3 regions of the Neobacillus sp. plas4 genome follow, and region 1 is predicted to be linked to each of the others. Evidence: riboswitches for the same ligand, from Rfam matches in the RefSeq annotation. Region 1 holds a riboswitch; each other region holds the start of a gene.

The links. Region 1 has a riboswitch for lysine ahead of dapA (4-hydroxy-tetrahydrodipicolinate synthase). Riboswitches for the same ligand answer to the same signal wherever they lie in the genome.
Region 2: it holds a riboswitch for lysine, as region 1 does, so the genes downstream of both, AC2TFD_RS23420 (aspartate kinase) here and dapA (4-hydroxy-tetrahydrodipicolinate synthase) in region 1, are expected to answer to the same signal.
Region 3: it holds a riboswitch for lysine, as region 1 does, so the genes downstream of both, AC2TFD_RS12800 (transporter substrate-binding domain-containing protein) here and dapA (4-hydroxy-tetrahydrodipicolinate synthase) in region 1, are expected to answer to the same signal.

Annotation. Positions count from the first base shown of each region.
Region 1 covers NZ_CM170152.1:760,454-768,505, reverse strand. The annotation lists gene AC2TFD_RS03710 (M15 family metallopeptidase) at 122-625, shown strand; gene AC2TFD_RS03705 (class I SAM-dependent rRNA methyltransferase) at 906-2,102, shown strand; lysine riboswitch at 2,297-2,476, shown strand; gene dapA (4-hydroxy-tetrahydrodipicolinate synthase) at 2,604-3,491, shown strand; gene AC2TFD_RS03695 (spermine/spermidine synthase domain-containing protein) at 3,623-3,904, opposite strand; gene AC2TFD_RS03690 (hypothetical protein) at 3,925-4,494, opposite strand; gene AC2TFD_RS03685 (DUF2243 domain-containing protein) at 4,656-5,123, shown strand; gene AC2TFD_RS03680 (cytochrome c oxidase assembly protein) at 5,120-5,908, shown strand; gene AC2TFD_RS03675 (sugar nucleotide-binding protein) at 5,946-6,761, opposite strand; gene AC2TFD_RS03670 (glyoxalase superfamily protein) at 6,811-7,197, opposite strand; gene AC2TFD_RS03665 (hypothetical protein) at 7,372-7,557, shown strand; gene AC2TFD_RS03660 (SRPBCC family protein) at 7,650-8,052, opposite strand, start outside.
Region 2 covers NZ_CM170152.1:4,635,475-4,643,526, reverse strand. The annotation lists gene AC2TFD_RS23440 (electron transfer flavoprotein subunit beta/FixA family protein) at 1-603, shown strand, start outside; gene AC2TFD_RS23435 (electron transfer flavoprotein subunit alpha/FixB family protein) at 667-1,644, shown strand; gene trxA (thioredoxin) at 1,807-2,121, shown strand; gene uvrC (excinuclease ABC subunit UvrC) at 2,335-4,107, shown strand; lysine riboswitch at 4,212-4,389, shown strand; gene AC2TFD_RS23420 (aspartate kinase) at 4,504-5,727, shown strand; gene AC2TFD_RS23415 (YslB family protein) at 5,776-6,228, opposite strand; gene AC2TFD_RS23410 (succinate dehydrogenase cytochrome b558 subunit) at 6,678-7,286, shown strand; gene sdhA (succinate dehydrogenase flavoprotein subunit) at 7,349-8,052, shown strand, end outside.
Region 3 covers NZ_CM170152.1:2,571,366-2,579,417, reverse strand. The annotation lists gene AC2TFD_RS12815 (phosphoglycerate dehydrogenase) at 1-640, shown strand, start outside; gene AC2TFD_RS12810 (amino acid ABC transporter ATP-binding protein) at 711-1,454, opposite strand; gene AC2TFD_RS12805 (amino acid ABC transporter permease) at 1,467-2,198, opposite strand; gene AC2TFD_RS12800 (transporter substrate-binding domain-containing protein) at 2,261-3,097, opposite strand; lysine riboswitch at 3,199-3,380, opposite strand; gene AC2TFD_RS12795 (nitroreductase family protein) at 3,579-4,247, opposite strand; gene AC2TFD_RS12790 (NUDIX hydrolase) at 4,553-5,170, shown strand; gene AC2TFD_RS12785 (protein phosphatase 2C domain-containing protein) at 5,422-6,234, opposite strand; gene AC2TFD_RS12780 (DUF2089 family protein) at 6,520-6,885, shown strand; gene AC2TFD_RS12775 (hypothetical protein) at 6,899-7,288, shown strand; gene AC2TFD_RS12770 (hypothetical protein) at 7,300-7,581, shown strand; partial or broken gene AC2TFD_RS12765 (ABC transporter permease) at 7,628-7,732, opposite strand.

The DNA of each region.
Region 1 (8,052 bases):
TATGACGTCATAGTACATGTGTAGATTTTTGATAGGAAGGGTTTTTGCGTTGAAATTTAAATTTAAAGCGTTCATTCCATTATTTCTGATTCTTATTGTATTATTCATTTTCATTAATCATATGGAAACTAACCCTTTCACAGGTTCAAATAGGAATCAAAATGTTTCCTTGCCAACAGAACTCCATCCGATTGTCAGGGAACGGGCGGACCAATTAATCCAACAGTCTGCCGCAAAGGGAATTGTCATTATGATAACGGATGACTTTCGCAGTGCCGAAGACCAGAATCGACTTTATGAAAAAGGCCGTACTGCCGAAGGAAATATTGTCACGCATGCAAAAGGTGGAGAATCTTATCACAATTATGGATTAGCCATTGATTTTGCGATCAAGACTCCCTCCGAAGAGGTCATTTGGGATAGGCAATACGATGGGAATAAAAACGGAAAAGGTGATTGGAACGAAGTGGTCGAACTGGCCAAAGCATTAGGCTTTGAATGGGGCGGTGACTGGAGCCAATTCAAAGATTACCCCCATCTGCAAATGGACTTTGGTTTGACCCTTGCAGAATTGCAGAACGGGAAAAGACCAGATGAATCAAGCTTAACTGCGGATACCCATTAAGTCGAACGTTTAGCAGCCTTAAAACTTGCTAAAAAAAAAATACTTTTTAGATAAAAAAATTGAGATCCAGATAGTTTGGATCTTTTTTTCATGTAGTTTGAAAAGATGGTTCTTTTGCTGTTATTTTGTTGTGAAGGCGCGCTACTATAGGAAAGAGTGTTATGATTATACTTTATTGCAGCAATTAGAGGTTGTAGCAATTTGCTAAGCGAAAGTGATTGATTTGCCAGAAGTTTGTTTACAATGTTACTAACCTAAATACATTTGTAAGGATGAAAAGATGAAAACGGAAATCAGCTTAAAAGTGAAATCAAAATTCGTTAATAAATTTAAGAACGGCTACCCGCTTATAACAAAGGACACCATTAGTAATCCTGATGTTTTAGTTGACGAAGGTATAACCATAAAACTTGTGGATGAACAGAATAACTTTATTGCCAAAGGCTATTATGGAAAGCAAAATAAGGGAATTGGCTGGGTGCTTAGCCGAAAAGAAAATGAGAAGTTCAATCAAAGTTTTTTTGAAAAGACCTTAAAGTCTGCTTTCAATCAGAGAGAATCGCTTTATAGGAGTTCTGAAACAACGGCATTCCGAGTGTTTAATGGTGAAGGTGATGGAATCGGTGGTTTAACGATTGATTACTTTGTTGGTTATTACTTGATTACCTGGTACAGTAAAGGCATTTACCATTTCAGGGAGTTTATTATAGACTCATTGAAGGAACTCGTGGAATATAAAGGCATTTATCAGAAAAAGCGATTTGATGAAAGTGGTAAATATATTGAAGAGGATGACTTCGTCGCAGGTGAACGAGGAGATTTCCCAATCCTTGTGAAAGAAAATGGTGTCAACATCGCAGTTTATTTAAATGACAGTGCCATGGTCGGTGTATTTTTAGATCAAAGGGATGTTAGAAAAACTTTACGAGATGTATATTCAAAAGGGAAACGGGTATTAAATACCTTCTCTTATACCGGTGTGTTTTCCGTATTTGCTGCCTTAGGAGGAGCGACGAAAACAACCAGTGTTGACCTTGCAAATCGAAGTAAAAGTAAAACAATCGAGCAATTTCGTTTGAATGAAATCGATGAGACAGCTCAAGATATCATTGTTGAAGATGTATTCAACTACTTCAAATATGCGGTGAAAAAGGGTCTATTGTTTGATGTGGTGATTCTTGATCCCCCAAGCTTTGCAAGATCAAAGAAGTTTGTCTTCAGCGCTGAAAAGGATTATAAAAACCTGTTAAAGGAAGCTATTTCGATAACAGAGGATAATGGAATCATCCTGGCCTCAACCAATTCCAGCTCCTTTGGTATAGAAAAATTCAAAGGATTCATTGATATAGCCTTTAAGGAATCAAACAAGCACTATAAAATATTGGAAGAATTCTCACTCCCTGAAGACTTCAGAACCAACAAACATTACCCAGAATCCAACTACCTAAAAGTAGTCTTTATCAAAAAGATGAAATAAAAGATCAGTTCTTGGACAAGTGTCCGCCTGAGGTGGACACTGTCCACGGGCGGTGCCTGTCACCGAAAAGTGTCACCGCAAAAGCAGCGGTGACAGGCACCGTTTTTTGCTCACCGTCTTTTGCTTGTTTTAGAATGAATTTTCTGTTATTATTAGTAATAATTAAATATTTTTCTTACTTCATTACGTTTTGAAGTGAGGATAGAGGCGCAATGACCATTAGTACGCAGTTTGAGGATAATGAGGTCCTGGGATGATTGCGGAAAGGGGAATTTGCCGAAGCGGATAGAATCTCATTTGTCTTGAAGCTGGTTCTGCTATTGAATAAATACAGAATTGTCATATAGGTATCTATATGGAGGGCTATCTTACGCAAGGGAACGGTTTATTATTATGTTTCTACTGCAGTAGCGAACCCTCGCTGCTGCTTTTTTGCGTTATCTTTCGTTGGCCTGATCCACCTCTAATTTTTCAAAAAAAATTATCCAAAGGGTGAGTATATTGAATTTTGGCCAAGTATTAACAGCGATGGTAACACCATTTGATCAGCATGGAGAAATTGATTACGGCGCAACTAGAGAACTAGTAAATTATTTAATTGCAAATGGAACTGATGGATTAGTTGTTGCAGGAACCACCGGCGAGTCTCCTACATTATCGACTGAGGAGAAAGTTTCCTTATTTAAATTCGTAGTCGACGTTGCAGCACGCAGAGTCCCAGTTATTGCTGGTACTGGCTCAAATAACACGAGAGCTTCTATTAACTTAACAAAACAGGCTGAAGAAGCGGGTGTTGATGGGATTATGCTCGTCACTCCATACTATAATAAGCCATCTCAAGAGGGAATGTATCAACACTTTAAAGCTATTGCCGAAGCTACTTCCCTTCCGGTTATGCTTTATAATATCCCTGGGCGCAGTGCAGTAAACTTGTCAGTAGAGACTATAGTCCGCCTGTCAGAAATTCAAAATATCGTGGCTATAAAAGAAGCTAGCGGTAATTTAGATGACATGGCTGAAATCATTAACCAAACACCTGCTGATTTCACTTTGTTTAGCGGTGATGATGGATTAACAATTCCTGTTTTAGCTATAGGCGGTGCTGGAGTTGTCTCCGTAGCCTCTCATATCATCGGCAATGAAATGCAGGAAATGGTTACACTATTTAAAAATGGACGTGTACAAGAAGCAGCGGATTTACATCGCCATCTTCTTCCAATCATGAAAGTATTATTTGCTGCACCAAACCCTTCACCGGTTAAAGCTGCATTGAATTTACAAGGTATTCAAGTTGGCGGCGTCCGCTTACCATTGATTCCTTTAAACGAAGATGAAATGACCACTCTAAATAGTGTTCTAGAAGCTGGTAAAGTTAATCTATTTGTATAAGATTGCTGCATAGTACCTGTCTTAATTAGGCAGGTGCTTTTTTATTTTAAGCATGAAAATAGACCATCCTGGTGATGGTCCCTCATTATCATCAAAACCTTTTACACATAGCACAATATAGACTTTTCTATTCAATAAGAAAATACTGTGTTGGGATGCTGCTGTTCAATCTTTTTCATTTTCACATACATGTCAATCCCATCCGAAACATCATGCCATAGATCGGTAAACACAAAGTCATATTTACCATTCGCGGTATGTTTTTGTGCATATTCAAACGCATCTGCCTTGATAATCCTAATCTTATGAGCATGTTTAAATTGCGGTAATACATATTTTTTATATAATTGAATGACATCTTCATTCATATCTACAACTGTGACACTTTCCACATTTTCTTTTTCAGAAACCATATAGGCATAATACCCAAGGCCTAGCCAAATGTAAGCACATTACCAAATGCACCATCAACCGCTTCTTTCATTGTTTCGATCTCATTTGGTGTAATGGTCATCCAAATTCGATCATTTTCTAAAACAGCCGGAAACCTAAATTCTTTATCAAAAAATCCGATTTGAGGTATCTGTCTTCCCTCTTTTGTTTGGATAATATCATTACAAACAAAGCCTTCAAAAGACTTGTAGTTTTCATACTTTAGCTCACTATTACCAATTTTCACCGTTGGAATTTTGATGTTTTTATAATATGGATTATCATAAAATTCATTTTCATCAAGTTTATGAATCATCTTTTTAAAATATTGGTTGAACAAGTCCTTATCTTGATTATTATCAACGATATCAAGCCAGAATGCGGCAGCTAATATAACACCAAATGCATATTCATATGAAACACCGCTTGTAACAATCTCATCGATTTCTTTTTTGGTAATAAAGTCAGGTGCATGATTTACTTTGTAATTATCTTCTTTGACTTTTTCTGTTAGTACGTTGGAATGTTTCATTCTCTCGCCTGACTTTTTTAATTTTATCCATTTTTCCATTCTACCATAGAATTTACTCCCTATTCTTCTTTAACTGTTTTCTAAAAATCAATCTCAACAATTCATTCATTGAATTTCCACAACGAAATAAAGGCGGTTTGGAACCTATTCAGACAGGCTAAACTAATTGGTAGGTAAATGCTGGATAGGAGGAGAAACCTTTGAATAAAGGTCGTAATGAACGGTTGAATTATTTAGGTCGTAATCTATTATCTGGCTGCTTGCTAGGGTTAGGTTTTGTCGGTTTTATAGACGAGGCGGTTTTCCACCAGGTGCTGCACTGGCATCACTTCTATGATAAATCTACTCCAGATATCGGGCTCGTATCTGATGGACTATTTCATGCATTTAGTTGGTTTTCCACTGTTGCAGGTGCCTTTCTTGTCTCTGACCTCCGCCGCCGAAATGCCTGGTGGCCAAAAAGATGGATTGGAGGATTTCTGCTGGGAGGCGGCGGGTTCCAATTATACGATGGAACCATTCAGCATAAATTAATGAAGATCCATCAGATTCGCTATAATGTGGAAATTGCTCCCTACGATTGGACTTGGAACATAATTGCCGCGCTAATGCTTGTCATTGGGATCAATCTGATTTATCGAACAGGACGGAAGGAACTGTCTTCATGAAACACAATCATGTTCTGCAGCCAGGTGAGTTGGCATTCGAATCACTTATGGCTCTTCCATTTCTGCTTGCCATTATTTTTTATATCATTACTGCATTGATTTCAAACAAGGGTCATAAACGATGGCCATTTCATCGATACTTTTGCTGGGCCATTGGAATTCTTTGTGCAGGAACTGCACTTTTTGGTCCTATCGCTGATTCCGCTCATGTAGATTTTACAGCACATATGATGGGACACCTGTTACTTGGGATGCTGGCACCGCTTCTCCTTGCTCTCGGTGCACCGATGACTCTCCTCCTAAGGACATTGAGTGTGGTCCATGCAAGACGTCTTTCACAAGTGTTGAAGAGCTGGCCAGTAAGCTTCTATAGTAATCCTGCCTTCGCTGCACTAATTAATATAGGCGGGCTTTGGGTTCTGTATGCAACAGACCTGTACATGCTGATGCTGCATAATACCCTTATTCATGTAGTCGTGCATTTTCACGTATTCCTAGCAGGCTATCTTTTTACTATATCCATTATCTATATTGATCCCATTCCCCACAAGTACAGCTTTCCCTTCCGAGCGGCCGTGTTAATCCTCTCATTAGCTGCCCACGGAATTTTATCCAAGTACATCTATGCTCATCCGCCAGCCTATGTACCGATTAAACAGGCGGAATGGGGAGGCATGATCATGTATTATGGCGGAGATTTAGTGGATATTGTATTGATTTTCTTATTCTGCCGTCAATGGTATCAAGCCGCACGTCCACGGGACGCCGTGTCCATAAGTCAATAAAAAATAGCCTGTATGGTTAATATAGGCTTTGTCTTGATTATCCCAGCAGGTATGAAATAATCTCATTATTTGTAATGTGCAGGAAATCTGGAATATCATTCCGATTCGTCTCAAGTGCAAAATAATATGTCTGACCATGGTCTTGGAATGGGTTATATCGAAGGTTAAAACTGCCCCCTAATTTACTTAGAATCTGTTCAAAAAACTGGCTTTGTGTAAGCATATCCACTGAACCTAAGTGAAAGACTCCTTTGAGCCCATTTTCAATAATGAACACCAGCTGTCTTGCTAATTGTATATCTAAGAGATTATTGCATACAAGATTACTGTATACTTCAATCATTTTTTGCTCTTTTATACTTTCTATAATCATGTTCCATCTTTGAGAATTTTTACCCCATATCGCTGGAATACGAATAATCATTGTTCGCTTACCTAAAATTTCTTTTAGCACATTTTCGCATTCAATTTTATATTTGCCATAATCAGATTCAGCAATAGGAGGGTCTGTTTCTAAATGTGGTTTTGAAAAGTCCCCATCAAAAACATTGGTGGTAGACAGGTAATACACACGACTTCTTGTCTGAACTAAATTCAAGGCCAACTCTTTATGAAACTTAAGCTGCCGCTCAAAATCTCCTCTTAGGCATGAAATGACAATATCAGGTTGAGTTGAATTTAGTATTTCTTTGAGTTTATCAAGTTGATTAACTTCCAATTTGAACTGCTTCTCAACAGGGAGACTGGTTAACGTAGAATAATAGGTTGCGTACACTTCATATATGTCTTTAAGCTCGTTGATTAACGCTCTCCCAACAAGACCGCTTCCACCTAGAATAAGTATCTTTTCCATTACTATCTCCCCCATTTACTATCCTTATTTGCACCAAATGAACGATTTATCATTCATTTTTAACACTTTCAAAAAATACAATTCTATTTCCAAATGGATCTACGAGATTGACCTCTTGCGTATTCCAAGGCGTCTTTTCGATACCAGGTCGTAAATATTTGTAGTTCTTTGATAGCAAATTTGAATGAAATTTTCCGATGTTATCTACTTCAATCCTAATCGCAGCTCCAGGACAGCAATCTCCATGATGCTCTGAAAGATGAATGATGCAACTGCCATTTGATATTTGCATGTAGAGGGGCATATCCATTTCAAATCGATGTTCCCAGTCTAATGTAAACCCCAAATAGGTTAAGTAGAACTCTTTTGCTTTTTCCACATCAAATATACGGAGGATTGGCGTGGAACTTTTCATTGTAATAGCAGGTTTTGTCATAATATTTATCACCCTTGCTTAATTTTTTTCTATCAATCTAAAATGATAAAGATCGTGATGATCTAGGCTTGCAGCATAAAACCGATAATCATCACCAAAAGTATCATGGCCTGCATAAGTTCAGCCTTCGATAAATATGATAAAAATAAGTATCCTAATAAAGGAGTTGTTTGTATGAATATTTTCAATAAAATTGCTCTATTTTTTGTGGTTCTATACTCCGTTATCATTATTTTAAATACCTATTTAGGAGAAACTGAACGAGTCCAATCTAACGTTATTTACTTTTTAATGAATGGATTTGCCTATATTGTTTCGGCTATGGATATGGAAAAGCGAAAAGTGGAACTCTCGAAGTAAGGTAATTGAACGTTTGATTCTTTTTTTCAAATTGAATATAGCCCATTTATATCAGGCTATAACTCATGTAATCAAACGTTTGATTCGTTCCATTATATAGCTGTTTCTTCAGCTAATTTCTTTAAATCACTTGCACGTTTGGATATAAATTTCCTCATATACTTCTCTAAAAACAACTTATCAATTAGAACACCAATTGGACCAAACCGGGATTTAAATTGAAAATGATCAATCATTGTTGTACCCTCTTCTTCTTCAATAAACTGGTGGATGTGTATGAAGGACTTGAATGCACCTTTCACCATTACGTCTACAAAACTATGTGGTTTTTCCATAAATATCACTTTTGCTGTTAACCTTTGTTTTATACCAAAGTGTACAGCTTCCCGGATTACACTGTCGCCTTCCTGCAAGAGCCCTCTAGTAATCCCTCCAACAGCCCTTTCCTTTGTTTTTAATGTAGTTTGAGTATGAACTTCGACATCTCTGGCTAAA
Region 2 (8,052 bases), 2.2 Mb from region 1:
ATCTCCGTTGGTACGGAAGAATCCGAAAAACAATTACGTACAGCCCTTGCAATGGGTGCGGATAAAGCAGTGTTAATTAATACGGAAGACGATGTAGAAAGCGGTGACCAATTTACCACTGCAAAAATCATAGCTGAATATCTAAAGGATAAAAATGCTGACCTTATTTTAGGTGGAAATGTAGCCATTGACGGTGGTTCTGGCCAAGTTGGTCCACGTGTAGCTGAATTGTTGAACATTCCATATGTAACAACTATAACTAAGCTGGAAATTGATGGTACAAACGTAACGGTTACCCGTGATGTTGAAGGTGATTCTGAAGTAATCGAAACGAGCCTGCCGTTACTCGTTACTGCTCAGCAAGGGTTAAATGAGCCGCGTTATCCATCTTTACCAGGAATCATGAAGGCAAAGAAAAAGCCTTTAGAGGAACTAGAATTAGATGATTTAGATCTAGAAGAAGACGATGTCGAAGCAAAAACAAAAACAATCGAAATCTACTTACCGGCTAAAAAGGAAGCGGGAAAAGTTTTATCTGGAGACTTAAATGATCAGGTAAAGGAACTTGTAAACCTTCTTCACTCGGAAGCAAAAGTCGTTTAATACTTATTTACGTAAATTTTCAGAATACTGTTAAGCAAAAATTGATTTGCAGGAGGTAAAGGGATGACTAGAAAAGTATTGGTATTAGGGGAAACACGTGACGGTTCTTTACGTAATGTTACGTTCGAAGCAATTGCTGCTGGAAAAACAGTGGCAGAAGGCGGAGAAGTTGTAGGGGTTTTAATTGGACAGAATGTTAGCGCTTTATCTGCAGAAATCGTTCAATATGGTGCGGACCGTGTTGTTGTGGTAGAGGATGAAAAGTTAGGTCAATATACTTCTGATGGTTTTGCTCAAGCATTACTAGCTGTACTTGACCAAGAAAAACCAGAAGGGCTTGTTTTGGGACATACATCTCTTGGGAAAGATCTTTCTCCAAGAATTGCTGCCAAACTATCTTCTGGATTAATTTCTGACGCAACAGCTGTTGAGGTTGCAGGTGGAAATGTTGTCTTCACTAGACCAATTTATTCAGGAAAAGCCTTTGAAAAGAAAATTGTTACAGATGGACTTATTTTTGCAACAGTAAGACCAAATAATATTGCACCACTAACAAAGGATGAAAGCAGAACTGGTGAAGTGGCTTCCCTTTCTGTTGAAATTAAGGACCTTCGTGCCATTATTAAAGAAGTAGTAAGAAAAGCGAGTGAAGGTGTAGATTTAAGTGAAGCAAAAGTTGTTATCTCAGGCGGACGCGGTGTAAAAAGTGCGGAAGGCTTCGAACCTCTAAAAGAACTCGCCAATGTCTTAGGCGGCGCTGTTGGAGCTTCACGTGGTGCTTGTGATGCGGACTATTGCGACTACTCCTTACAAATTGGACAAACAGGTAAGGTTGTAACACCTGACTTATATATTGCCTGCGGAATTTCTGGTGCCATCCAGCACTTAGCGGGTATGTCTAACTCAAAGGTAATTGTTGCAATTAACAAAGATCCTGAGGCAAATATCTTTAAAGTAGCGGATTACGGTATTGTTGGTGATCTATTTGAAGTGGTGCCACTTTTAACAGAAGAATTTAAAAAGCTTAAAGTTCATTCTTAATGTCAATACTAGATAAGGTGAGCGAGCAATCGCTCGCCTTATTACATAGAATATCAAAAGAAATTTAGGGAAAATTACATGCGAGACAGATTATTAGCATGATGATTTAAACAATGCTATACTTTCGTTAGTAATTAGTAATTTTTTAGGAGGCATAAACAAATGGCTATTTCAAACGTAACCGATTCAAATTTCTCTGCCGAAACAGGCTCTGGTCTTGTACTTGCAGATTTCTGGGCTCCATGGTGTGGACCTTGTAAAATGATCGCTCCAGTTCTTGAAGAACTTGATTCAGAAATGGGCGAGAAAGTTAAAATCGTGAAATTAGATGTAGATGATAACCAAGAAACTGCTGCAAAATACGGCGTTATGAGTATCCCTACATTATTAGTGTTCAAAAATGGCGAAGTAGTTGACAAAGTTGTCGGCTTCCAACCAAAAGACGCATTAGCAAGCGTATTAGAAAAGCACGTATAAGAAAGAAAAACCTTAGCTGGATTTGTTCTAGCTGGGGTTTTTTATTTTTGAAAGACCGGGTTAAACATAAAAATTTTGGCACCCTGTTGATTGAAGCGGAAATCAACAGGTCAGTTTTAAACAGCCAATGGAAAAAGATTAGGCTTTTCTTTATTCGCTTAATCATTTAAAATTTTAGGATAGATAATTAAGAGACGGGGAGGAGCAGCTGGAATGAATGAAAATATTAAACAAAAATTAACACTGCTGCCTGATCAGCCTGGCTGCTACTTAATGAAAGACCGTCAGGGAACGATCATTTATGTAGGAAAAGCAAAAGTACTTAAAAACCGAGTTCGCTCTTATTTCACTGGCTCGCATGACGGGAAAACATTACGGCTGGTCAATGAAATTGAGGACTTTGAATATATAGTTACCTCATCCAATATTGAAGCACTGCTGCTTGAATTAAATTTAATCAAAAAATATGATCCAAAATACAATGTCATGTTAAAGGATGATAAAACTTATCCGTTCATCAAATTGACAGCGGAAAGACACCCGAAACTTATCATTACTAGAAAAGTAAAAAAGGATAAAGGCAAATACTTTGGTCCATATCCAAATGTCATGGCAGCTAACGAAACAAAAAAACTGCTTGACCGAATTTATCCCTTACGAAAATGTTCAACGCTTCCGGACCGGGTTTGTTTGTACTACCATTTGGGTCAGTGTCTGGCACCTTGTGTGAATGAGGTACACGATGAGGAATACAAGCAAATGACAGACGAGATTACCCGTTTCCTTAATGGCGGATTTAAAGAAATAAAGAATGAACTGACGGAGAAAATGACGAGTGCTTCGGAAGAATTGGATTTTGAACGTGCCAAGGAATTCCGAGATAAAATTATTCATATCGAAACCATAATGGAAAAGCAAAAAATTACGATGACGGATTTTACAGATCGTGATGTATTTGGCTATGCAGTCGATAAGGGCTGGATGTGTGTACAGGTTTTCTTCGTACGCCAAGGAAAACTAATTGAACGTGACGTCTCGATGTTCCCGTTTTACAATGAGCCGGAAGAAGAAATTCTCACTTTTCTTGGTCGATTTTATGAAAAATCCAATCATATTAAACCTAAAGAAGTTCTTATTCAGGATGAAATCGATTTAACGATTGCCGAACAGCTCCTTCAAGTGAAAGTTCTAAAGCCGCAGCGCGGTCAGAAAAGGGACCTTGTTAAGATGGCGATCAAAAATGCGAAAATTGCATTGGCTGAGAAGTTTTCACTGATTGAAAAAGATGAGGTAAGAACGATAAAAGCGGTTGAGAATCTTGGTGAACTTATGGGAATTTATACCCCTCATCGAATCGAGTCATTCGATAATTCGAATATTCAAGGGACAGACCCTGTATCCGCCATGGTTGTATTTATCGATGGCAAGCCGAACAAGCGTGAATACCGAAAATATAAGATCAAATCTGTTACGGGTCCTGATGATTACGAATCCATGCGTGAAGTAACAAGAAGAAGGTATTCGAGGGCACTTAAGGAAGAACTGCCGCTGCCAGATTTAATTCTTATAGATGGCGGTAAAGGACATGTTGAGGCTGTCAGGGATGTACTCGAAAATGAGTTAGGATTAGATATTCCGTTAGCTGGAATGGTGAAGGATGAGAAGCACCGGACTTCTCAGCTTCTCTATGGAACTCCGCTTGAAATTATACCACTTGGCAGAAACAGCCAAGAGTTTTATTTATTACAAAGAATCCAGGACGAAGTTCACCGTTTTGCGATTACCTTTCATCGTCAAACCCGCTCAAAAAGCGCATTTCACTCCTTGTTGGATGACATTCCTGGTGTAGGGGAGAAGCGAAAAAAGCAATTGCTTAAAGAATTTGGCTCTGTTAAGAAAATGAAAGAAGCCACTTTTGAAGAGTTTAGGGCAATTGGGATTCCTGCACCTGTAGCAGAGGAATTAATGAAAAAACTTCAATCATAGCAATGGTCTTTTTACAATAATCTTAACAAAAACAGCCTTGTAAGAAAAAATTGGCTATGCTATAATGAGTGAAAATTTAAATTACTATCACTTTTTAATACTGAAGTGAAGGTAGAGGTGCGAGCTTCAATAGTAATGATTCTGAGAAGGATGAGCTTCTGGGAAGAATCATGAAAGGGGATGTTCGCCGAAGTGAAGAAAGTCTCATTTCTTTCTTTGCTGGTCCTGCATTGAATAAATGCCGGATTGTCAAGACGATTGTCTTGGAGAGCTATCTTACATTGTAGACGCAAGAATTTTTTGTGTATGTTAAACAATGAGATGCCCTCTCATTGTTTTTTATTTTTTACGGAAAGATAATGATTCTTAATCTACAAGTGAAAGCAGGGGAAAAAGATGGGTTTAATTGTTCAAAAATTTGGCGGCACTTCGGTAGGAAGTGTGGAAAAAATTCTAAATGTAGCAGGGCGGGTAAAAGCAGAAACAGACCAAGGAAATCAGGTGGTAGTCGTTGTCTCAGCAATGGGAAAATCAACAGATCATCTGGTCGGCTTGGCGAAAGAAATTTCTGGGCAGCCAAATAAACGCGACATGGATATGCTGTTAAGCACTGGAGAACAGGTGACCATATCATTATTATCAATGGCTTTAAATGAACAGAAATTGCCTGCGGTATCATTTACTGGCTGGCAGGCTGGTATTTTAACAGAGCCTGTCCATGGCAATGCACGTATTACAACGATTCATGCAGAATCCGTACAGAAACAGCTGGACGAAGGTAAAGTCGTTATTGTTGCGGGATTCCAAGGGATCACTGAAGATGGCGAGATTACCACACTCGGCCGTGGCGGATCTGATACGACAGCGGTAGCACTTGCGGCAGCTCTTAAAGCGGATAAGTGTGATATCTATACGGATGTAACTGGGGTATACACCACTGATCCAAGATATGTAAAGAGTGCACGTAAATTAAAATCAGTGTCTTATGATGAAATGCTTGAACTTGCTAATTTAGGTGCGGGGGTATTACACCCAAGAGCAGTAGAATTTGCAAAAAATTATCAAGTACCACTTCAGGTACGTTCGAGCTTGGAGATAGAAGAAGGAACAGTGATTGAGGAGGAAGCATCGATGGAACAAAACCTTGTAGTTCGTGGAGTGGCATTCGAAGATGAAATTACGAAGGTGAGCGTACTGGGTCTCGCCAATTCTTTAACAAGTTTATCTACAATCTTTTCAACGCTTGCGGAAAACCATTTAAACGTTGATATTATCGTGCAAAGTACAACAGAAGCAGAAACAGCGAATCTTGCCTTCTCGATTAAAACGGATGACCTTATAGAGACGTTAAATGTCCTTGAAAATAACAAGGATGTACTTAACTATGAGAGACTTGACGCTGAAAATAAATTGGCTAAAGTATCAATTGTCGGTTCAGGCATGATTTCAAACCCTGGGGTCGCAGCACAAATGTTTGAAGTCCTTGCAGCCAACGGGATCCAAATCAAAATGGTCAGCACCTCAGAAATCAAAGTTTCAGTCGTCCTTGAAGAAAAACATATGTTAAAAGCAGTAGAAGTACTACACCAAGCATTTGGTCTTTCTGCGGTCAGCGAATAAAGAGAAAAAAAGCTTTCATCTATTCGATGAAAGCTTTTTTAAAATTTTTTAAAGTGTATCTTTTCGATCCCATTTGACGGTGAATTGTACTTTATTTGCTTTTTTTACTGGGTGTTCGAAGGTTTCGGTGATGGCTTGTTTTTGGAGTTCGATTTGCTGGGCAAGGAAGCCTGCTTCAATTTGAAAGTAATGTTCCGCTTTTGATTTGACTCGAGAGACAATGAGCGGGCTTGTTAGTTCAAGTTCGATTTCATTTTTTCGCTCATTTTGTAATTCGAGCTGCCCCCAAGAGGCTTTTGTGAAAAAATCAATTACTTCATCAAGAGTGTTTAATGGGTGCTTGCGCGCTAATCGTTTTCCGGCCCAGTAAAGAATTTCGGGAGTGTCTTTTCCTAAGATTTCTGGCAATACAAATTCCCTAATTAATTCATAGCCAAACAACGAAATATTTTTTGGTTCGTCCGAATGTAAATTAAGTTCGACGACATTACTATCTTTCATATAGCTTCCCCTCTTTCTACCATTCTATTATATACAATTATGGCTTCCGATAAGAACACTTTTTATCGTGATGTGTGTAAAGCATTAGAGTAATAAAGGATTGTTATTTTGCAATATAATAGCCTGTCTTTCATCATAATTATGTTTTCCAAAAACGATGGAGGGCTCCCGGATAATTGTAAAAAATGTTAGGAATTTTATTGGGTTTCATACAAAATAATCCCAATTACTAGAAAAGAAACTTATAATTTAATATAATATCAATATATTTTAAAAATTTTATTTTTTTAAAGTTTTTGTGTATACGTTTTCTTGACGCTCTATGCGGATGAGAGTAAAATGGACTTGTCACATAATTGTCACAGTGGTGCTAAGTTTACTAACTATTAAAATGAACTGTAAGTTAAAAAGGGCTTAACATCATTTTAAAAATTCAAGGGGGGTTAATTATGGCGGGGAATCGTGAGTTTTTGAATCGAAGATTGCATTCATTACTAGGAGTTATTCCAATAGGTTTATTCCTTGTGCAGCATCTAGTAGTCAACCATTTTGCTACAGGAGGACCGGAATCCTTTAACAAAGCTGCAGGTTTTATGGGGAACCTACCTTTTAGAATTATCCTAGAAACAGTAATTATTTATTTACCAATCTTATTTCATGCAATCTATGGGCTTTACATTGCTTTTACAGCGAAAAACAATGCAGGGAATTATGGGTTTTTCAGGAACTGGATGTTCCTATTACAACGCGTATCAGGTGTTATTACCCTAATCTTTATTGCATGGCACGTTTGGCAAACTCGGGTTGCGGCAGCATTCGGTACAGAAGTTAACTTTGATATGATGGCCAATATTCTGTCTTCACCATTTATGTTTATTTTCTATATAATTGGTGTAATCTCGACTATTTTCCACTTTGCTAATGGTCTGTGGTCATTCTTTGTAAGCTGGGGTATTACAGTTTCCCCTCGTTCACAAGTAATTTCTACATATTTTACAATTGGCGTTTTTGTAGTTCTATCAATTGTAGCCATTCGAACACTTTTAGCATTTGCTTAAAAAATTACATCATACTATGTGTTGAAAAATATCGGATTTTTGGATTAAGGGAGTGAGTCACAATGAGTAAAGGTAAGGTGATCATAGTTGGCGGCGGCTTAGCCGGCTTAATGGCAACCATAAAAGTTGCTGAGTCAGGAACACCTGTAGAATTATTTTCACTTGTTCCAGTTAAACGTTCCCACTCAGTTTGTGCCCAAGGCGGTATAAATGGAGCAGTAAATACAAAAGGAGAAGGCGATTCTCCTTGGATTCACTTTGATGATACAGTTTATGGCGGTGACTTCCTAGCTAACCAGCCGCCTGTAAAGGCGATGTGTGAAGCAGCACCTGGAATTATTCACTTAATGGACCGTATGGGCGTTATGTTTAACCGTACCCCAGAAGGACTATTAGATTTCCGCCGCTTTGGCGGTACGCAGCACCACCGTACAGCATTTGCGGGTGCGACAACAGGTCAGCAGCTTCTATATGCGTTGGACGAGCAGGTTCGCCGCCACGAAGTAGCTGGATTAGTTACAAAATATGAGGGCTGGGAATTCTTAGGCTCAGTTGTGGATGACGATGGCGTTTGCCGCGGAATCGTTGCACAGAACTTAACGTCTATGGAAATCAAATCCTTCGCAGGGGATGCCGTAATCCTGGCAACCGGCGGCCCTGGCATAATCTTTGGTAAGACAACAAACTCTGTTATCAATACAGGTTCAGCTGCGTCTATCGTTTATCAACAAGGTGCATATTATGCAAATGGTGAGATGATTCAGAT
Region 3 (8,052 bases), 1.8 Mb from region 1:
CCGCAAAGTACAGAGAGCAATGACCATTGAACAATTATTCTCTGAATCTGATTATATTACGGTGCACGTACCATTAACTGCTGACACAAAAGGTATGTTTAATGTAGCAACCTTTAGCATGATGAAACCGGGAGTTCATATTTTAAACTTCTCTCGTGGTGAGCTTGTGAATGAAAATGATATGGCAGCTGCTCTTGAAGGCGGGAAAGTTGGAAAATATATTACTGATTTCCCGAACGAAGCTATATTGAAAATGAAAAATACAGTTCCAATTCCACACCTAGGAGCTTCCACACAAGAATCAGAGGAAAATTGTGCAATTATGGCTGCCCGTCAGGTCAAAGAATTTTTGGAAACAGGAAACATCAAAAACTCAGTGAATTTCCCAAATACTTATCTTCCTTATACAGGAAAGCGCCGAGTCATTGCATTTCATAACAATGTTCCGAACATGGTTGGACAGATAACATCTGCTGTATCTAGTTTCACTTTAAACATTGCGGATATGGTTAACAGAAGCCGAGGAGAATATGCTTATACAATGATTGACATTGATAATAAAGTAAATGGTGATGTTATTCCGGCTTTAGAGGAAAAAATCAAACAAATTTCCGGAATGGTAATCGCTCGGATTATTTAATCATATTTCTAATAAAAATGGAGCCAGGTTTCAATACTGGCTCCATTTTTTATGGTTTTTTTGTATATAATCACTGTAATAAATTTAACGTCCGTTTTAGGAATTCCCTCGTACGCTCTTGTGTTGGATTATTGAAAATTTGTTCTGGGCTTCCCTCTTCTGCGATAACTCCCTTGTCCATAAATACAACCCGGTCCGAAACTTCTCTTGCAAATTCCATTTCGTGGGTAACAATTAACATCGTAAGTCCAGATCCTGCAAGTTCCTTCATTACTTTTAGAACTTCTCCGACCATTTCTGGATCAAGAGCTGAAGTTGGTTCATCGAATAACATCACATCTGGTTCCATCGAAAGTGCTCTGGCAATCGCCACGCGCTGTTTCTGACCCCCGGAAAGCTGCTTTGGCTTCGCATTAATATACTTGTCCATCCCAACCACCTTCAAGTACTTCATCGCTACTTTTTCGGCCTCTTCTTTAGAGCGTTTTAATACCTTCACTTGCCCTACAACACAGTTGTTTAGCACATTGTGATTGTTAAATAAGTTAAATTGCTGGAACACCATACCCAAATGCTTCCGATAGTCCGTTGCATTATGGTTGTCATCCAAGATATTTTCACCATGATAGATAATTTGTCCGCCGCTTGGTTTTTCTAAAAGATTAATACAACGAAGAAGCGTCGACTTACCAGATCCTGAGGAACCGATGATGGTGACAACTTCCCCTTTTTTCACCGAAAAATTAATGTCTTTTAATACTTCATGTGTTCCAAAGGATTTGTTAAGGTGCTGAATATCAATAATCTTTTCCATATTCTCCCCTCCTTATTTTTGTAATGGTTCGTTTCCAATCATCGTATAGTTGTCAGATCCATCTAATCGCTTTTCAATGTATAGCAATATTCTTGTAACAATAAAGGTCATGACAAAATAAATCATACATGCTACGAAAAACGATTCAAAATATCTAAAGTTATTACCAGAAATTGATTTTGTCACGAAGTATAGTTCTGTAACGGAAATAACATTCAGAACGGATGTATCTTTAATATTAATAACAAATTGATTTCCTGTTGCAGGTAGTATATTTCGAATCACCTGTGGCAATACCACATTCCACATCGTTTGCAGATGATTCATTCCAATTGCATGCGCTGCTTCGAACTGTCCCTTATCAATTGAAACAATCCCACCACGGACAATTTCCGCCATATAGGCTCCTGTATTAATCGAAACAACAATGATAGCTGCTGCAAAAACATTCATATCGATACCAAATGCTAGCGCAGAACCATAATAAATTACCATTGCTTGTACAATCATCGGTGTTCCACGGAAGAATTCAATATAGATGGATAGAATTGCGTTTATCACGTTTAATAAGGCTTTTTTTGCACCGCGTTCAGGCATTGGGATGGTGCGGATTACCCCTGCTGCTAATCCAATTGCTGCTCCAATAATCGTTCCAATTAGAGAAATCAATAGTGTTAACCCAGCGCCACGAAGGAACATAGGCCAGTTTTCTGCAATTATTTTTATGACCCACTCAAGACTCATCTTTTATCCTCCTCTACCTTATAAAACCGACTGTATCCTTAATACAGCCGGTTTTGACATTTCTATTCTGCAGCTGGTTGATTCTTAATAGCTGTATCCATAATAGTTGTACGTTCTTCTTCTGAAATGCCCTTTAAAACTTCATTAATTTTTTCTGTTAATTCACTGCCTTTTTCAAGACCGACAGCAATGGCCGTATCATCTGGGGAAGTTTTAAATCCTTCTTCAAATTCAACCATTACGTAGTTTTCATTTGCAGCGGATGCACTAATTCCTTCTGGACGCTCTGATACATATCCATCAATCATCCCTGATTCAAGAGCTACCCTCATTGCTGGGAAGTTGTCCATCGCCGTTTTCTTGTCTACCCCTTTAATTTGATCAATCACTGAATAGTGGAATGTATTTAATTGAGCTGTAACTTTTGCTCCCTTGAAATCTTGGATAGAAGTTGCACCTTCGTACTTGCTGCCTTTTTTCACGACCATTACTAAATTTGAAGTATAGTAATTATCCGAGAAGTCAATGGTCTCTTTTCGTTCTGCTGTTGGTGACATACCAGCGATAATGGCGTCAATTTTACCAGAAGTTAAAGCTGGTACTAGGCCATCCCACTCTGTTTTAACAATTACTAATTCTTTTCCTAAACCTTCAGCGACTTTTTTGGCGATTTCTACGTCATATCCGCCTGCATATTCTGCAGAGCCATTGATTTTAACACCACCGTTGGAATCATCGTTTTGGGTCCAGTTAAAAGGAGCATACCCCGCTTCAAGCCCAACCTTAAATGTATTGTCTTCTGATCCCTTAGAATCAGAACCATTACTTGTCCCGCATCCTGTTACTAGTAGAATAGTAGAAACCAACAAAACTAAAAGTACCTTTACCTTGTTTCTCATCCTGTTCTCTCCCCCTGTTTTTTAAATTCTAAAACAAAAAACGACCTGAGATAAACTCAGGTCGTACTATCCATAGTTGCCCTTAAGTCCCCTCTTTTATCCCATGAGATAGCACAACCCAATAAACCGGAGAGTTTATTGAGACAGTCCTGCAGCTCTTAACTACAGACCCAGCATGTAATACCGAGAATATTACACACTTCGGCGACATTTCCTTCTCCATAGCATCATTGCTTCTCAAACTCCGCTAAAGACTGTTAAATACCGCGCCTCTACCTCACTGCAAAAAAGTGAGGTCTTATTTAATTGTATTCTTATTCTACAATACTATTCAGATAACCGTCAACTTGTTTCTATTGCCTTTATGAAAGTAACCCAAAAATGTCGGCTTTGTAAAAATGATTTAAAGAGCCTTAACATCAACAAAGCAGACTTTTTAATATAGATATATTATTCTATCATTTAATAACTTTGTATTATATTATTCTTTAACTGATGGCATTTCGTTAAAGAACGTTACATCCTCGATAGGAAGACGCGTAGTAGGATGTCCTGGTTTCGTTGCTTTTCCGATAGCAATGAGCATAACCGGCACAAACTGCTCGGAAATTCCGAACGCTTCAATGAACTTCACTTTATCGTACCCACCCATAGGTACAGTGTCGTATCCTTTGGATCGGGCGACAAGCATGAGTTGCATCGAGACAAGTCCTCCATCAGTATATACGATTTGGCGAGCCACTTCAGGAGGCAAGTTTGAGTACATGCTGACTGTTCGTTCAATGAATGATTTAGCCGTATCAGCCGGCATAAAACCTGCTTCAACAGCCTGTCCATAAATTTTTTCGGCTTTCTTGTAGCTTTCCACATCACCTAGTACCGCAATAACAGCAGAAGCTTCGACTACTTGTTGTTGGTTAAACGCGATAGGCAAAAGCTTTGTCTTCAACTCTGGTTTATCGATAACTAGAAAACGCCATGGTTGCAGGTTCGAAGACGAAGGAGCCAAAGTTGCCAGCTCCAGTATTTCAGACATTTCTTCACGTGAGATCTGCACGGTTGGATCGTATGCACGAACGGATCGACGTTCCCGAATAACATCTAAGAACATTTGCTGTTCGAGCTTATCTAAAGTTTGAGAGTTTGACATAATAATTCCTCCTAGTAATGACATGATAGTTTCGTTCAACTCTACTATGAGCACTTAAGAAAATTATTTTAATAGTAATGGTTTTTAACCCTATCATGAACAATGTGGTAAAAAATACAGCTACCATTAATGTTTGTATTTATACTAGGTAACCTTACTCAGATTGAATCCAATTGTCAAAAGTAATGCATTTGTAACTTTAACCATTAAAATAAGATGATTAGTAATATAGTCGTGGCAAATTTTTGATAAATTCATATAAATATTAATAGAAGATATTTTTAGAAAAACTGGTGGTGTTGATATTGGAACCTAAATGGCTGGATTGGGCGAAACAGCTTCAATCCATTGCGCAGGCGGGATTAACATATTCAAAAGATGTTTATGACTTGGAGAGATTTGAATTAATAAGAAATATTAGCGTTGATATTTTAGTTCATTACACAGATATGGACAAGCATGTAATCAAAGATTTATTTGCAGGTGAAACAGGTTATGCAACTCCTAAGGTTGATATTAGGGCTGTTGTCTTTAAAGATGATAAAATTCTTATGGTCCGTGAAAATACCGATGGGAAATGGGCATTACCTGGCGGCTGGGCTGACATAGGACATACCCCAAGTGAAGTCGCTGTTAAGGAAGTAAAAGAGGAATCTGGATTTACGGTGAAACCGATTAGAGTAATAGCTGTAACCGATAAAAAGTGCCACCCACACCCTCCGTCTGCTTTTCATGTTTACAAAATCTTTATCAAATGTGAAATAATTGGCGGACAGCCGGCTACAGGGATCGAAACAAGTGAAGTGAAGTTCTTTGCAGAAACCGAACTGCCACCTCTATCTATAGCTCGGAATACAAAATCACAAATTGAGATGGCCTTTAAATACTTAAAAAATCCCCTTGAAGCCGTATATTTTGATTAAGTTTATGATGAAAAGGTTCCTGCTACCTTTTATGCTCCTCCTTGTCCGAAGTTGACACAGCTTCAGACACATCCTTGCTTTTTTGGCTCCTTCGTGTCCGATGTTTACTTTACTTCGGACACGAACCTGATTTTTTTGATCCTCCGTGTCCGAAGTTTACTCGACTTCGGATATTACCTGTTTTCTTTTATTAGCATTATATTCTTCCATATTTAAGTTTTAACCTGGACATTCATATAGACCTCTCCTCCTCACAAAAGCTGTATCATGATCCCAGTTTTATCATCTGAACGAAGATTATTGCTTTTCTCATATTGTTCTAATTCCATCGAATATACTGGTAAACCGATTGCTTGTATCTTTTTAAATGTTTCTTCCATTGAAAATTTCGGATAAAAAAGACCATCTGTTATTAATAATAATGTTTTGATTTCACTGATATTTACTTGACCATGCTGGATAAAATTTAAAACCTCTTTTTTTCCATTAGCTACAGTGTAACCATTTTCCTTATTAGCTAATGAACGATTAAAGATTAGCTGTTGAGTACGATCCTGATAATACTCCTCATCTGGAATTGTAATCCCTTGCTTTCTTTGTTCCTCACGCCATGCCTTTGCTCTATAACTTATATCTTTTACTGTATCCCTTGTTAAGGCTTTTATGGTTCCGTTTTGATACTCAGCTATGATCATACAATCACCAAGCTGAGCATAAGAAATCTTTCCGTCGTTTTCTATCTTTATAATTGCAGCGCATGTTGACCAAAGATTTTCATATTTTTCCTGATTCACCTTGTATTTTTCCATTTGCTCTCTCAACATTTTATTAGCTGCCACGATTCCTTCCACTAATGAAAGGTTCCTTCTGTAGAGACTTAAGAAATAATTTTTAAATAAATTTGAGGCTAAATATGCACCGCTCAGTCCGTTTTCATCTTTGAATGGAATTATTGGAGTTGCCCCATCAAAAACCCCATAAAGATTTAACTTTTCATTTAGAACGATTGAATCCTCACTTACAACTTTATTAGGGGCAGCACTTAAAAAAGACTCAACTTTCATTGGTTGACCACCTTCCTTCTTTAAATTACAGGAAATCGATTAAGCAAATTACGATAGTATATGATTTAGAAGAAGCAGTATTTCTTGATTAAATTGAATCGATTCACTTGTTGCTGATAACAGTTCCGTCGAAACAAAATTAAGCACAGCGAAAACGTAAACTTAATAATATTAATTTATTAATTAATAATTTTAATATTTATTAAAGATAAAATTAACTTTCCTTATTTACCATTCTGTTTAATTGATATATAATCAAATCAATTAAAAGGAAGGAATTTCATTATGGCTTATAAAGTAATTACAAATTGTCCTGTCTGCAGCAAAACATTGAAGATAATGAAACTGCAGTGCTCTCATTGTCACACTACGATTGAAAATGAGTTTGAATTATCCAAATTGGCGTCATTATCAAAGGATCAGCTACATTTTGTGGAAGTATTCTTAACTTGCAGGGGGAATATCAAAGAAGTTGAAAAGGAACTGGGAATTTCATATCCAACGGTCCGAAGCAAGCTTACTGACATCATTTCATCCCTTGGATATGTGCCGAAGAAGAAAAATGAGGTAGACGAGAAAAAGGTTGTCACCATGTTGGAAAATGGCGAAATCACTCCAGAGGAAGCCATTAAGCTTTTAAAAGATGAATAAGGAGGAATTGACCATGAAAGAGGAAATTGCAAGAGTATTAACTTTGGTGCAAGAAGGGAAAATTGAAGCCGATAAAGGATCAGAACTGATTCAAGTATTAAAAGAGAAAGAAGAAGCAGGAAGCATACTAATGGAAAAGCCGACTAAATATGTAGATAAAACATTAAAAATTCGTGTTGTATCAGATGAAAATGATAACGTTACGGTCAATTTGCCAATAAAACTTATTAAGGTAGTATTAATGGCTGGACATAGCATCGCAGCAAGTATTCCTCAATCAGAAAAATATGTAAAGAATCTTGACATTAATCTAATTATTGAAGCAATCGAAAACGAATTGGATGGCCAAATTGTTGATGTTAAATCCGCAAACGGAGATACCGTTTCTGTCATCATTGAATAGTGGATTGGCTTATGCTGCATATAAAAGTGAAAGCAAAAGAAGTTCGGTTTACCATCCCAATTCCTTATGCCATTTTAACCATTTGTATTTCAATTTTGTGTTCAAAATTTTTACATCAACATGCAAACAAATGGACAAAAGAACATTTTGAAAGAAAAAAACTTGACTTTACTATTCCAATGATAGATAAAGAAATGCTAAAGCCAATCATCAAGGAACTGAAAAACCATAAAGGAATCGTGCTGGTTGATGTCAAAGCTAAGGATGGGACTGAGATTACGGTTAGACTATGAATTTTATAGAATACACCAGTCACTGACCAGCTTTTTCGACGCGGGAGATACCGTAACAACCCATTTTTTGAACGTTCATCATATAGAAAAAGATCCCAAATAATATTCCTCTAATGACAAATAAAAACCACACAATCATATTTAGATTTAAAGTAAAAAACAATAAGTGCCAGGCACCAACCTAAAATGGTTAATGCCTGGCACTTTTTTGCTTTTATTAATTTCTATACATTCAGTAAGACTTAAGTCGTAGAAAAAATTCAGTCTCCTCAAATCAATATAAATATGGGATATTTAGGTAGCAGAATCCACAGATTACGTTGATACCCAATAAGTCCTGTGAATTTTTTTCAAAAGGCGGTGTTGATTCCATGCAAGTGAAGAAATTGTAAATTTTCTATTGTTTAATAGTAAATAATGGATAATATTTACAGAATTGTGTTAAAATTCTATTGGACTTTCTAACTATAT